Regions from separate parts of the Phyllobacterium sp. GQ127 genome, predicted to be linked through region 3. Evidence: riboswitches for the same ligand, from Rfam matches in the RefSeq annotation. Region 3 holds a riboswitch; each other region holds the start of a gene.
The links. A riboswitch is a leader RNA that binds a small molecule or an ion and turns the genes downstream of it on or off. The one in region 3 is predicted to bind cobalamin.
Positions count from the first base shown of each region.

Region 1: it holds a riboswitch for cobalamin, as region 3 does, so the genes downstream of both, AC6CHM_RS11450 (ABC transporter ATP-binding protein) here and bluB (5,6-dimethylbenzimidazole synthase) in region 3, are expected to answer to the same signal.
Region 2: it holds a riboswitch for cobalamin, as region 3 does, so the genes downstream of both, AC6CHM_RS05585 (CbtB domain-containing protein) here and bluB (5,6-dimethylbenzimidazole synthase) in region 3, are expected to answer to the same signal.
Region 4: it holds a riboswitch for cobalamin, as region 3 does, so the genes downstream of both, AC6CHM_RS07705 (aromatic ring-hydroxylating oxygenase subunit alpha) here and bluB (5,6-dimethylbenzimidazole synthase) in region 3, are expected to answer to the same signal.

Region 1 covers NZ_JCAXDZ010000002.1:643,998-646,194, reverse strand. Annotated here, with positions in the region: gene AC6CHM_RS11455 (transglutaminase family protein) at 1-45, opposite strand, end outside; cobalamin riboswitch at 588-801, shown strand; gene AC6CHM_RS11450 (ABC transporter ATP-binding protein) at 1,072-1,878, shown strand; gene AC6CHM_RS11445 (ABC transporter substrate-binding protein) at 1,878-2,197, shown strand, end outside.
Region 2 covers NZ_JCAXDZ010000001.1:1,081,905-1,084,101, reverse strand. Annotated here, with positions in the region: gene AC6CHM_RS05590 (cobyric acid synthase) at 1-596, shown strand, start outside; cobalamin riboswitch at 657-889, shown strand; gene AC6CHM_RS05585 (CbtB domain-containing protein) at 939-1,118, shown strand; gene AC6CHM_RS05580 (CbtA family protein) at 1,244-1,963, shown strand; gene cobU (bifunctional adenosylcobinamide kinase/adenosylcobinamide-phosphate guanylyltransferase) at 1,963-2,197, shown strand, end outside.
Region 3 covers NZ_JCAXDZ010000001.1:1,260,618-1,262,814, forward strand. Annotated here, with positions in the region: gene AC6CHM_RS06440 (ArsR/SmtB family transcription factor) at 1-235, opposite strand, end outside; gene AC6CHM_RS06445 (DUF2293 domain-containing protein) at 364-681, shown strand; gene bluB (5,6-dimethylbenzimidazole synthase) at 614-1,357, opposite strand; cobalamin riboswitch at 1,404-1,596, opposite strand; gene AC6CHM_RS06455 (MOSC domain-containing protein) at 1,623-2,197, opposite strand, start outside.
Region 4 covers NZ_JCAXDZ010000001.1:1,512,608-1,514,804, forward strand. Annotated here, with positions in the region: gene AC6CHM_RS07705 (aromatic ring-hydroxylating oxygenase subunit alpha) at 1-736, opposite strand, end outside; cobalamin riboswitch at 848-1,046, opposite strand; gene AC6CHM_RS07710 (L-fuconate dehydratase) at 1,228-2,197, opposite strand, start outside.

The DNA.
Region 1 (2,197 bases), on a different contig from region 3:
ATATTTATAGTGAGTCAGGTGATAGACTGCTGCGTGAATTGCCATGTCGCCCCAAAATTCAATAAAACATCGATGTCGCCAAAGGCTACATGCGAAGCCTAGCCTACTCCATCGGCTTGTTCACGCTTAAAAAACTTATTCTGCCATTTATTTTAGCACGTACTGAATCTGCACCTTAAACGGGCTGGCAAAATGGACGACACAACCAAATCCAAGAGAGGGGTAACATAATTTGCATTAGGCTTGCTGCGTGGTTCGACGGGGCTCACCATGAGGGAGGTTATTATTTGCAGGAAGTTACTTCCTGCAAGGTTATCGACCAATGTGCAATCAAACCACATTCCTCATGGTGAGCCCCGTCGAACCACGCAGAAACTCAATGCCAACAAAGGGTAGCTGCTGATTATCACCCTGGAATTGAAAAAGACCCGGACGAGCTGGACACTCACTATCCGGATCTCCATTCATTAAACCAGAAAACGGGAGGTGGGCGAAAGCCTCCCTCTCACTCCTGAGGGAAACATAGCATTCTTCTATTTTTTCCAAGTGCTATCTCTTTTACCCCATTTCATTTTCACTTCGGTTCAACTACTAATCATCGTGATGGTTTCTCCGGCTAGACAATGCTGGAGATGAAAAGGGAACACGGTGAGGCGTACCCAAAAGGGACCGAAACCGTGGCTGCCCCCGCAACTGTAAGCGGTGAGCGACGCCTGATGATGCCACTGATCGCAAGATCGGGAAGGTAAGGCTTTGCCAAGACCCGTGAGCCAGGAGACCTGCCATCATAATTGAAATTCGAACCGGACGGGGTGTGCCGGGAGCGATGCGATGACCTCTGTCCGCATTAGCGGCACCCGAATGCTTTGAATAGCTTCCGGTTCATCGTCTGCGTTCTCTGTCCTCCCCTTGAAAGTTGGCAGGTATGAACGTTTCGCGCATCGTCACTTCGACCCAGCATCATATTATCTACCCTCTCAAACAATCGGCATTGACGATTGTTATAACATTACGCTATCTCCTACCCATGTCGAAGTCCTCAGAATATTTCCACGGCATGGGAGCGCGCCCGTGAGCCATATACAGCTTGATGCAACAGCCGTGAGCTATAAAACCGGAACCCATATTTTGGTTGATGCTGCGTCGGTCGGCATAAGATGTGGCGCAAGGCTCGCTATTATCGGGCCGAATGGCGCTGGAAAATCCACCTTGCTGCGCATGCTGGCCGGGCTGCTGCCACCGACGTCCGGCGGAATAAGCTTCAACGGCAAAATTATCGGTACAATGTCGCCGCTTGAGCGGGCCCGGCAATTTGCCTTTGTCGGCCAGGCCGATGCCCCCGATCAACAGCTTCTTGTCGAGGATTATGTATCTCTTGGCCGCATTCCCCATCTGGGCGTCTTCACACGCACGGTCGACCGGGAAATCGTCGAAGATTCCATGGAGCGCGCGCGGATCAGCCATTTCCGCCGTCGTGCATTGGGTTCATTGTCAGGCGGCGAACGGCAGCGCATGCAATTGGCGCGCGCCCTCGCCCAGCAACCGGCCATCCTGTTTCTTGATGAACCGACCAATCACCTCGATCCAAAGGCGCGCAGCGAACTGCTCCTGCTCGTTGCCGGACTTAATGTCACGACCATTGCCGTTCTGCATGATTTGCCGCTTGTTGCGCCCTTTGCAACCCATGTAGCAGTCATGCACAGCGCTCAGCTTGTAGCGTCAGGCACGCCCGACGAAACGCTGACCCCGCGCATTGTCAGCGATGTATTTGACCTTGATGTGCTGCGCCTCAGGCACCCATCCCGCCAGCGCGACCTTATGGTGTTTGAAGCACCCGAACCGATCCATGACGCCCATTCTCATTCACGGAGCATTTGATGAAAAAATCCCTTTTTGCCCTCGCATTTACTCTTCTGTCTGCGCCTGCCTTTGCTTTCCCTGTAACCGTCGATAGTTGCGGCAAACCTTTGACCTTCGACGCCGCTCCCAAACGTGTCGTCGTCAACGATATCAACATGAGCGAAATGGCTTTCGCGCTTGGCCTGCAATCTTCAATGGTTGGCGTGACCGGAATCACCGGCTGGTACAAGCTCGATGATGCCTTCATCAAGCAGCAGGGTTCCATTCCGGAACTTGCACCAAAAAATCCGACACTCGAGAATATTATCGCCGTGCAGCCTGATTTCTTCTTTGCCGG
Region 2 (2,197 bases), 180 kb from region 3:
TCCCTGCAGATGCAGGTTTGGTCATTATTCCGGGCTCCAAATCCACCATTGGTGACCTTCAACGGTTCCGTGAAAATGGCTGGGACCGCGATCTTGATCTGCACAGGCGCAGAGGTGGTCATATTATCGGCATTTGTGGCGGCTTCCAGATGCTGGGTAAAACAGTATCTGACCCCCAAGGGATTGAAGGAAATATCAGGGAAATCAGAGGTCTTGGTTATCTCGATATTGATACAGTTATGGAGCCGGAGAAGACCGTGCGCAATGTCCAAGCCCATTCATTGCAGTTTGACATACCGTTGAAGGGCTATGAGATTCACCTTGGTCGAACGACTGGCCCCGATTGCATCCGGCCAGCCGTGAATATTGATGGCATAGCGGATGGTGCAATATCCGCTGACGGCAAAGTATTCGGTACCTATATGCACGGGCTTTTCAACGCGGACGCATTCCGGGCAGCATTTTTAAAGTCCATGGGAATATCTGCGGGCGCTCTCGATTATCACGCTGGTGTAGATGCGGCGCTTGACTCCATTGCAGCGCAATTGGAGTCAGTTCTGGATATCGAGGCATTGTTTGCGCTTAAACGTGTCTGACGGCGTAGGCAGCGATCAAGGTGTCGCAGATTCGTTTGACTTTTAGAGCGCTTGGTGAATAACGTTCAGCAGATGATTGGTTCCCGCATTGGCCAAAGGCCAGGGATCAAAAGGGAATGCGACGGTCGTACCCATTAGGGCGATCCCACCGCAGCCGACCCCGCGACTGTAGAGCGGTTAGGATATATGCCATGCTGAACGCGAAAGCGGACGGCAGTCACTGGGAAACCGGGAAGGCGGCATTTATCTTGCGACCCGCGAGCCAGGAGACCTGCCAATCACAGGGTAATAGTGCCCAAAACCGAGGGGGATTTTCCCTTCTGGCCCTGCACGGAGGTTGTTATGGCTACTGTTCGTACTTCTAATACGATTTCTCTCCCACTCGCATCGCGTCTGACGACGGCTGTTGTGTCATTGCTTCTCGGCGTGTTTATTATTTATGGCGTCGGTCTTTCACATTCTGAAACGCTGCATGACACAGCACACGACACCCGCCATTCATATGGATTTCCTTGCCATTGAGTCTTTGAAAGCTGAAATGCTGATTCAGCTATCGACCCTTAAGCATTGAAATAATGATGGTTTGTTTGGTCCGGGGCCTTTGCAGGTGCCCGGCGTCTCGCTTTTGGAATTGGGGAGTGGACTCCATGTTGGTCAAATATTTGCTGGCTACAATCATAGCCGGTCTGTTTGCCGGAATAATTCTAACACCGGCCATGTATGTAAAAAATGTACCGCTGATATTGCATGCGGAAGAGTATGAAAGTGCGGGCGGCGGAGGTCATTCCCATGATACGCCTGCCTCTGCGAGCGAATCTGCGGCGGTTACTCCGCACGAACATGCGGAAGAGGCGGGTCCCGAGCTGCCATTTGGACGTCTCGGTAATACGTTGTTGATCAATCTGGTGGCTGGAGCAGGCTTTGCGTTGATCACTGGTGCTGCGGCGCTTTTCCTCGGTCGGCGCATTACCCTTCAGAACGGAATCTATTGGGGGCTTGCAGGATTTTTCATCTTCAATTTTGCACCGGCGTTCAGCCTTGCCCCTGAATTGCCTGCTATGCCTGCAGCGGATCTGGCCATGCGGCAGACCTGGTGGCTGATAACTGTCATTCTGACGGCGGGCGGCGTGTATCTGATCGTACTGCGTGAGCAGATTTGGGCTAAGCTTCTTGGTGTTATATTGATTGTCGCTCCCCATATTTATGGCGCACCGGAAGCAGAAGATCTGACATCAGCGGTGCCTCCGACACTTGCCTCGGAGTTTGCCGTCTCAGCACTGGCAACCAATCTCTTCTTCTGGGTTGTACTTGGTACTGCACTGGGCTGGGCAATTCAGAATTATGCTTCATCGGAGCTTGAGCAGTAATGCAACCGCTGGAACGCGAAATTACCTTTATTCTTGGAGGCGCGCGTTCCGGCAAATCGTCCTTTGCCGAAGGTCTGATCGAATCATCCGGGTGGGATGCTATTTATCTTGCCACCGGCAGAGCGTGGGACGATGAAATGTCCGAGCGAATTGGGCATCATAGAGCGCGGCGCGGATCCCGATGGATTACAGTTGAAGAACCAATTGATCTGGCCGGAAAACTGGAAAGTCTTG
Region 3 (2,197 bases):
CCGCCAAACGGAAATAGGCCCAGGAGCCTTCCTGATAGCGGTTGATAAGACTTGCCTCAAAGAGCAATTTCAGATGTCGTGACACTCGCGGCTGAGATTGTCCTAAAATGGATGTGAGGTCGGAAACAGTTAGATCACCACGCGACAACAAAGCAAGAATGCGTAGCCGACTAGGCTCAGCTGCCGCTTTCAACGTATCAACCATCAGGTCGAGATTAAGATTGTGCCTGTCCATAACCAATCCTCAAAAGACATAAAGATATGTTTATGTCATGAGGCGACGATTGGCAAGAGGTTTTTGCCATTGACGACAATTTCTGCCGCGTCTGAAATAGGCGCCAGAATCAAATTAGAAAGACATCAATGAGTGCAGGAACGAACCGTCAGCGTTCAATCAACAAAGCGCTGACCTTGCTTTTACCCGCCGTTCCCTATTCCGATTCGGAACCAATACGCGCGGCCGCAGGTGCGCCCCACATGAAGACCTTGCCGCCGCCGATTGCCGTATGGTTGGCCGCTATTGCCCATGTGCGGCATCAACATACAGACTATGATGCGCTGCGCGACGAAGGCTATGACAAAGAGTCCGCTCGTTTCTTCGTGCTTGATGCGATTAATCGCAAACTGACGGAATGGCGGGCAACACGTCTTCTGGATCCGGATGAGGAAGATCTGAGCTGAGCTGGCCCCAGCCTTCTTCAAAAATAAGGTCCTGTAATTGGATTCTTTTGCGCCAGCCCTTTTTTTCCAGCTCCGGTGCATCAAAAAGCTCGTCGACATAGCCCAGGCATAGATAGGCAACAATCTCAACGTGATCCGGAATACCTAATATTTGGCGCATGTCATTGTCGTGATAGATGCTCACCCAGCCAACGCCAATACCTTCAGCACGGGCAGCAAGCCACAAATTTTGGACTGCACAAACGGTGCTATAGACATCCATCTGGCGGTTGTGGGTGCGACCGAGCACGACCGTTCCACCGCGTGTCCGGTCGCAGGTGATGCATAAATTGACCGGCGCTTTAAGGATGCCTTCCAATTTGAGAGAGGCATACAGCGCCCGGCGTTCATCTTGAAACAGGGCCTTGGCTTCCTCGTTGGCTTTGGCGAAAGCGCGGTGCACTTGCCTCTTGCGGGCCATATCGCGAATTGTGATGAAGTTCCAAGGCTGCATGAAGCCTACAGATGGAGCATGGTGCGCCGCATCGAGCAATCGCATCAAAACATCATAGGCGATCGGTTTTGACAAAAACTGATCGCGGACGTCTCGCCGGGTATAAATCGCCTTATAAACGGCCGCACGCTCATCGTCAGTAAAATCACCCGCTGGAACCGGACTATCAAAAGCTTCGTGCATTGTTTGCTCCTAACAACGCTTGAGGCCCTCGCCGCCGTCCGCGCAGCTTGGGCTATGGGGTCCGGCCGGTCTTCTGACTTGGGTTCAGCTGAACCGTGCGCCTTCCTGTGGCCTCTCGGCCACCGTGGCATAATGCACGGTCATTCCCCTTACAGCGCTGGGCACGTGCCGGATTTTCACCGGCTTCCCGATTCTCCGCAATCGTCTAAATTGCTGGCACCGGACCTGTTTTCTATTCGCCATGAAAAGGCACTTGGCGCAAGCCTTAGACCCTGTAAATCCACTGTTCGGGAATACGAATATCAACTTTTTCACCGGCGCGTATGATCCCGGGCTTTTCAACCCAAGCGACGATACCCCGCGAGCGCTTGGACACGCGTACAAAATCCAATGCAGTGGTGGTTTCGTCAGGAGTACCCGCATGCGAAGCAATAGAACGACCAGCAATCTTGCAGGGCGCATTCTGTCCATCGACTTTCAACGTCACGCCACCTTCAAAAAACATCAGCGATCTGGGTGGTAGCATCGAAAGGGATGGAATACCGGAAATCACCATGTTTCCACCGATCCATTCAGCTTTCAGCTGAGGCAAGCCCATGCCTGCTGCGATCTCGTCAAGCTCGTCGGCACTTAGAATGGAAAGGTGGCGTTCGTTGCGCATCTCGGTGCCACGCGGATACCAAGGCTCACGTCCGCCAGAGCGACGCGTCTGACCCGCGTGAAAGTCACCGACAATACCGTCAAAAGTCAGTTCCAGTGAATCTGTTGGAGAAGTGACAAAATCCCTGTCGAGTGCCTCAAATAGCCCGATCACACGACCACTGACCTTACGCGAAGGGA
Region 4 (2,197 bases), 250 kb from region 3:
GAAGACCTGCGGCTTCGCATTTGTCCCAATGCGCCACGATTTCCGGATCATCCTTTGAGCCTTGTATGCCCGTCACGCTTGGTGCCTCAGGAAACGTCTTACAGAGTTCCGGATGATTGGCGGCGCAATGATAGCATTCGCGGTTGTTTTCCCACACCAGCTTCCAATTGCCCTTCTCCACGATCGAGCTTTGAAAGGCGACTTTGGTTTCGCTGAGGCGATGCGGTGCAAGATAAGGATCGATCATGGCACGCGTAGCGGCAAAATCCGGCGCAATCGGCGCAAGGCAGATGAAGATATAGCCGCCAACGCTTTCGCAATGCACCGTCTTCAGGCTGTGCTGGCTGGCATCGAAATCGTCGCCCATCTGGCGCGCGAATAATAGACGGCCATCCAGTTCATAAGTCCACTGATGATAGGGGCAAACAAGCTTCGCCGAGGTGCCCCGTTCAGAAGCACAAACGCGCGACCCGCGATGGCGGCATGAATTATGAAACGCGCGTATTTTCTTCTCGCGGTCCCGGACGATAACGACCGGATAATCGCCAATCTGCACGGTAAAATAATTGCCCGGTCGCGCCACTTCGCAATCATGACCGATAAACAGCCAGTCGCGGTAGAAGATATTTTCCATATCCAACCGGAAATACTCCGGATCATTGTAGAAAGCCTGCTCAAGGCCATAACCAGGTTTCCGGTGTTTCAGGTTCCGGAGTAGTTCACTATGTGCGTCCATGTCGTGTCCTCGCCATCTCATTTGCGAAAGAACTGACTGGTGGTGACGGAGAAGACCGTCCGTATGGCTGCCCATACAAAACAATGCTCCTTGATCGCCCACCGCGATCAGTCGGTGTTATCGCTTGCGGCTGGTTTCCGGGCTCTGGAGTTGCTCTTGCGAGCCTCACGGCGCCTTCCCGGAACCATGCTCCAGTGGCTATTTTGCCGCGTTTCACTCCACTACCGTTGCGGGGGCAGCGCCGGGATTAAACCGGCTTCCCAATTCTCCACCTTCCCTAGAAAGCGGCACCTCAAGTAGCCTGATAAAAGCATCCGGATGATAAAAAGAATAGGTGCGGAAACGACATCGCATTTACACAAGACGACACGACCGAAAAAACAGAAAATGCCGCCACTCCGGCACGTCAGAATGGCGGCACAATACCCTTTCCATGTCAGCAATGAATATCACCAGAGACGGCGATGGTTCATTTACCGGGCGGAAAGGCTTTAAAGACCGTGATGCAAATACTGCTTGATCGATTCCGGTTTCATCTCAATTGAAAAGCCCGGCAGCGAGGGTGGCATATAGGCCGCATCCTGAATGTTGCAGGGATCAACAAAATGCTCGTGCAGATGATCGACATACTCGATAACCCTGCCCTCTTTCGTCCCTGAAACGGCGATATAATCAATCATTGACAGATGCTGGACATATTCACACAGACCAACACCGCCCGCATGCGGCCAGACTGGCAGCTCATACTTTGCGGCGATAAGCAGCACCGCCAGCACTTCGTTCAGTCCACCCATGCGGCAACTATCGATCTGCACGACATCGATAGCGCCTTCGGCGATGAACTGTTTGAACATGATGCGGTTCTGACACATCTCACCGGTCGCGACTTTCACCGGATGGATAGCCTGCCGAATTTTGCGATGGCCCGCAACGTCGTCGGGGCTCGTTGGCTCTTCAATGAAGAACGGCTTGACGAAGGCAAGCTTGTTCACCCAATCAATGGCTTCATTCACTTCCCAGACCTGATTGGCATCGATCATGAGAATGCGGTCAGGGCCGATCACTTCGCGCGCGATGGTAAGACGTCGGATATCATCTTCGAGATCGCGGCCGACTTTCATCTTAATGTGGTTGAAGCCCGCATCCACGGCCTCCTGACAAAGGCGACGGAGCTTTTCATCGGAATAGCCCAGCCAGCCTGCCGATGTCGTATAGCAGGGATACCCATCTGCTTTTAGCGTTTCAATACGTTCTTTCTTACCGACCTCTGCTCTACGCAGAATTTCCAGCGCCTCTTCAGGCGTCAGCACGTCCGTAAGATAGCGGAAGTCCACGATTTTGACGATCTCTTCCGGCGTCATTTCACCGACCAGTTGCCAGACAGGCTTCTTCGCTTCCTTGGCCAGCAAATCCCAAACGGCGTTCACTACCGCGCCTGTGGCCAGATGCATTGCACCCTTA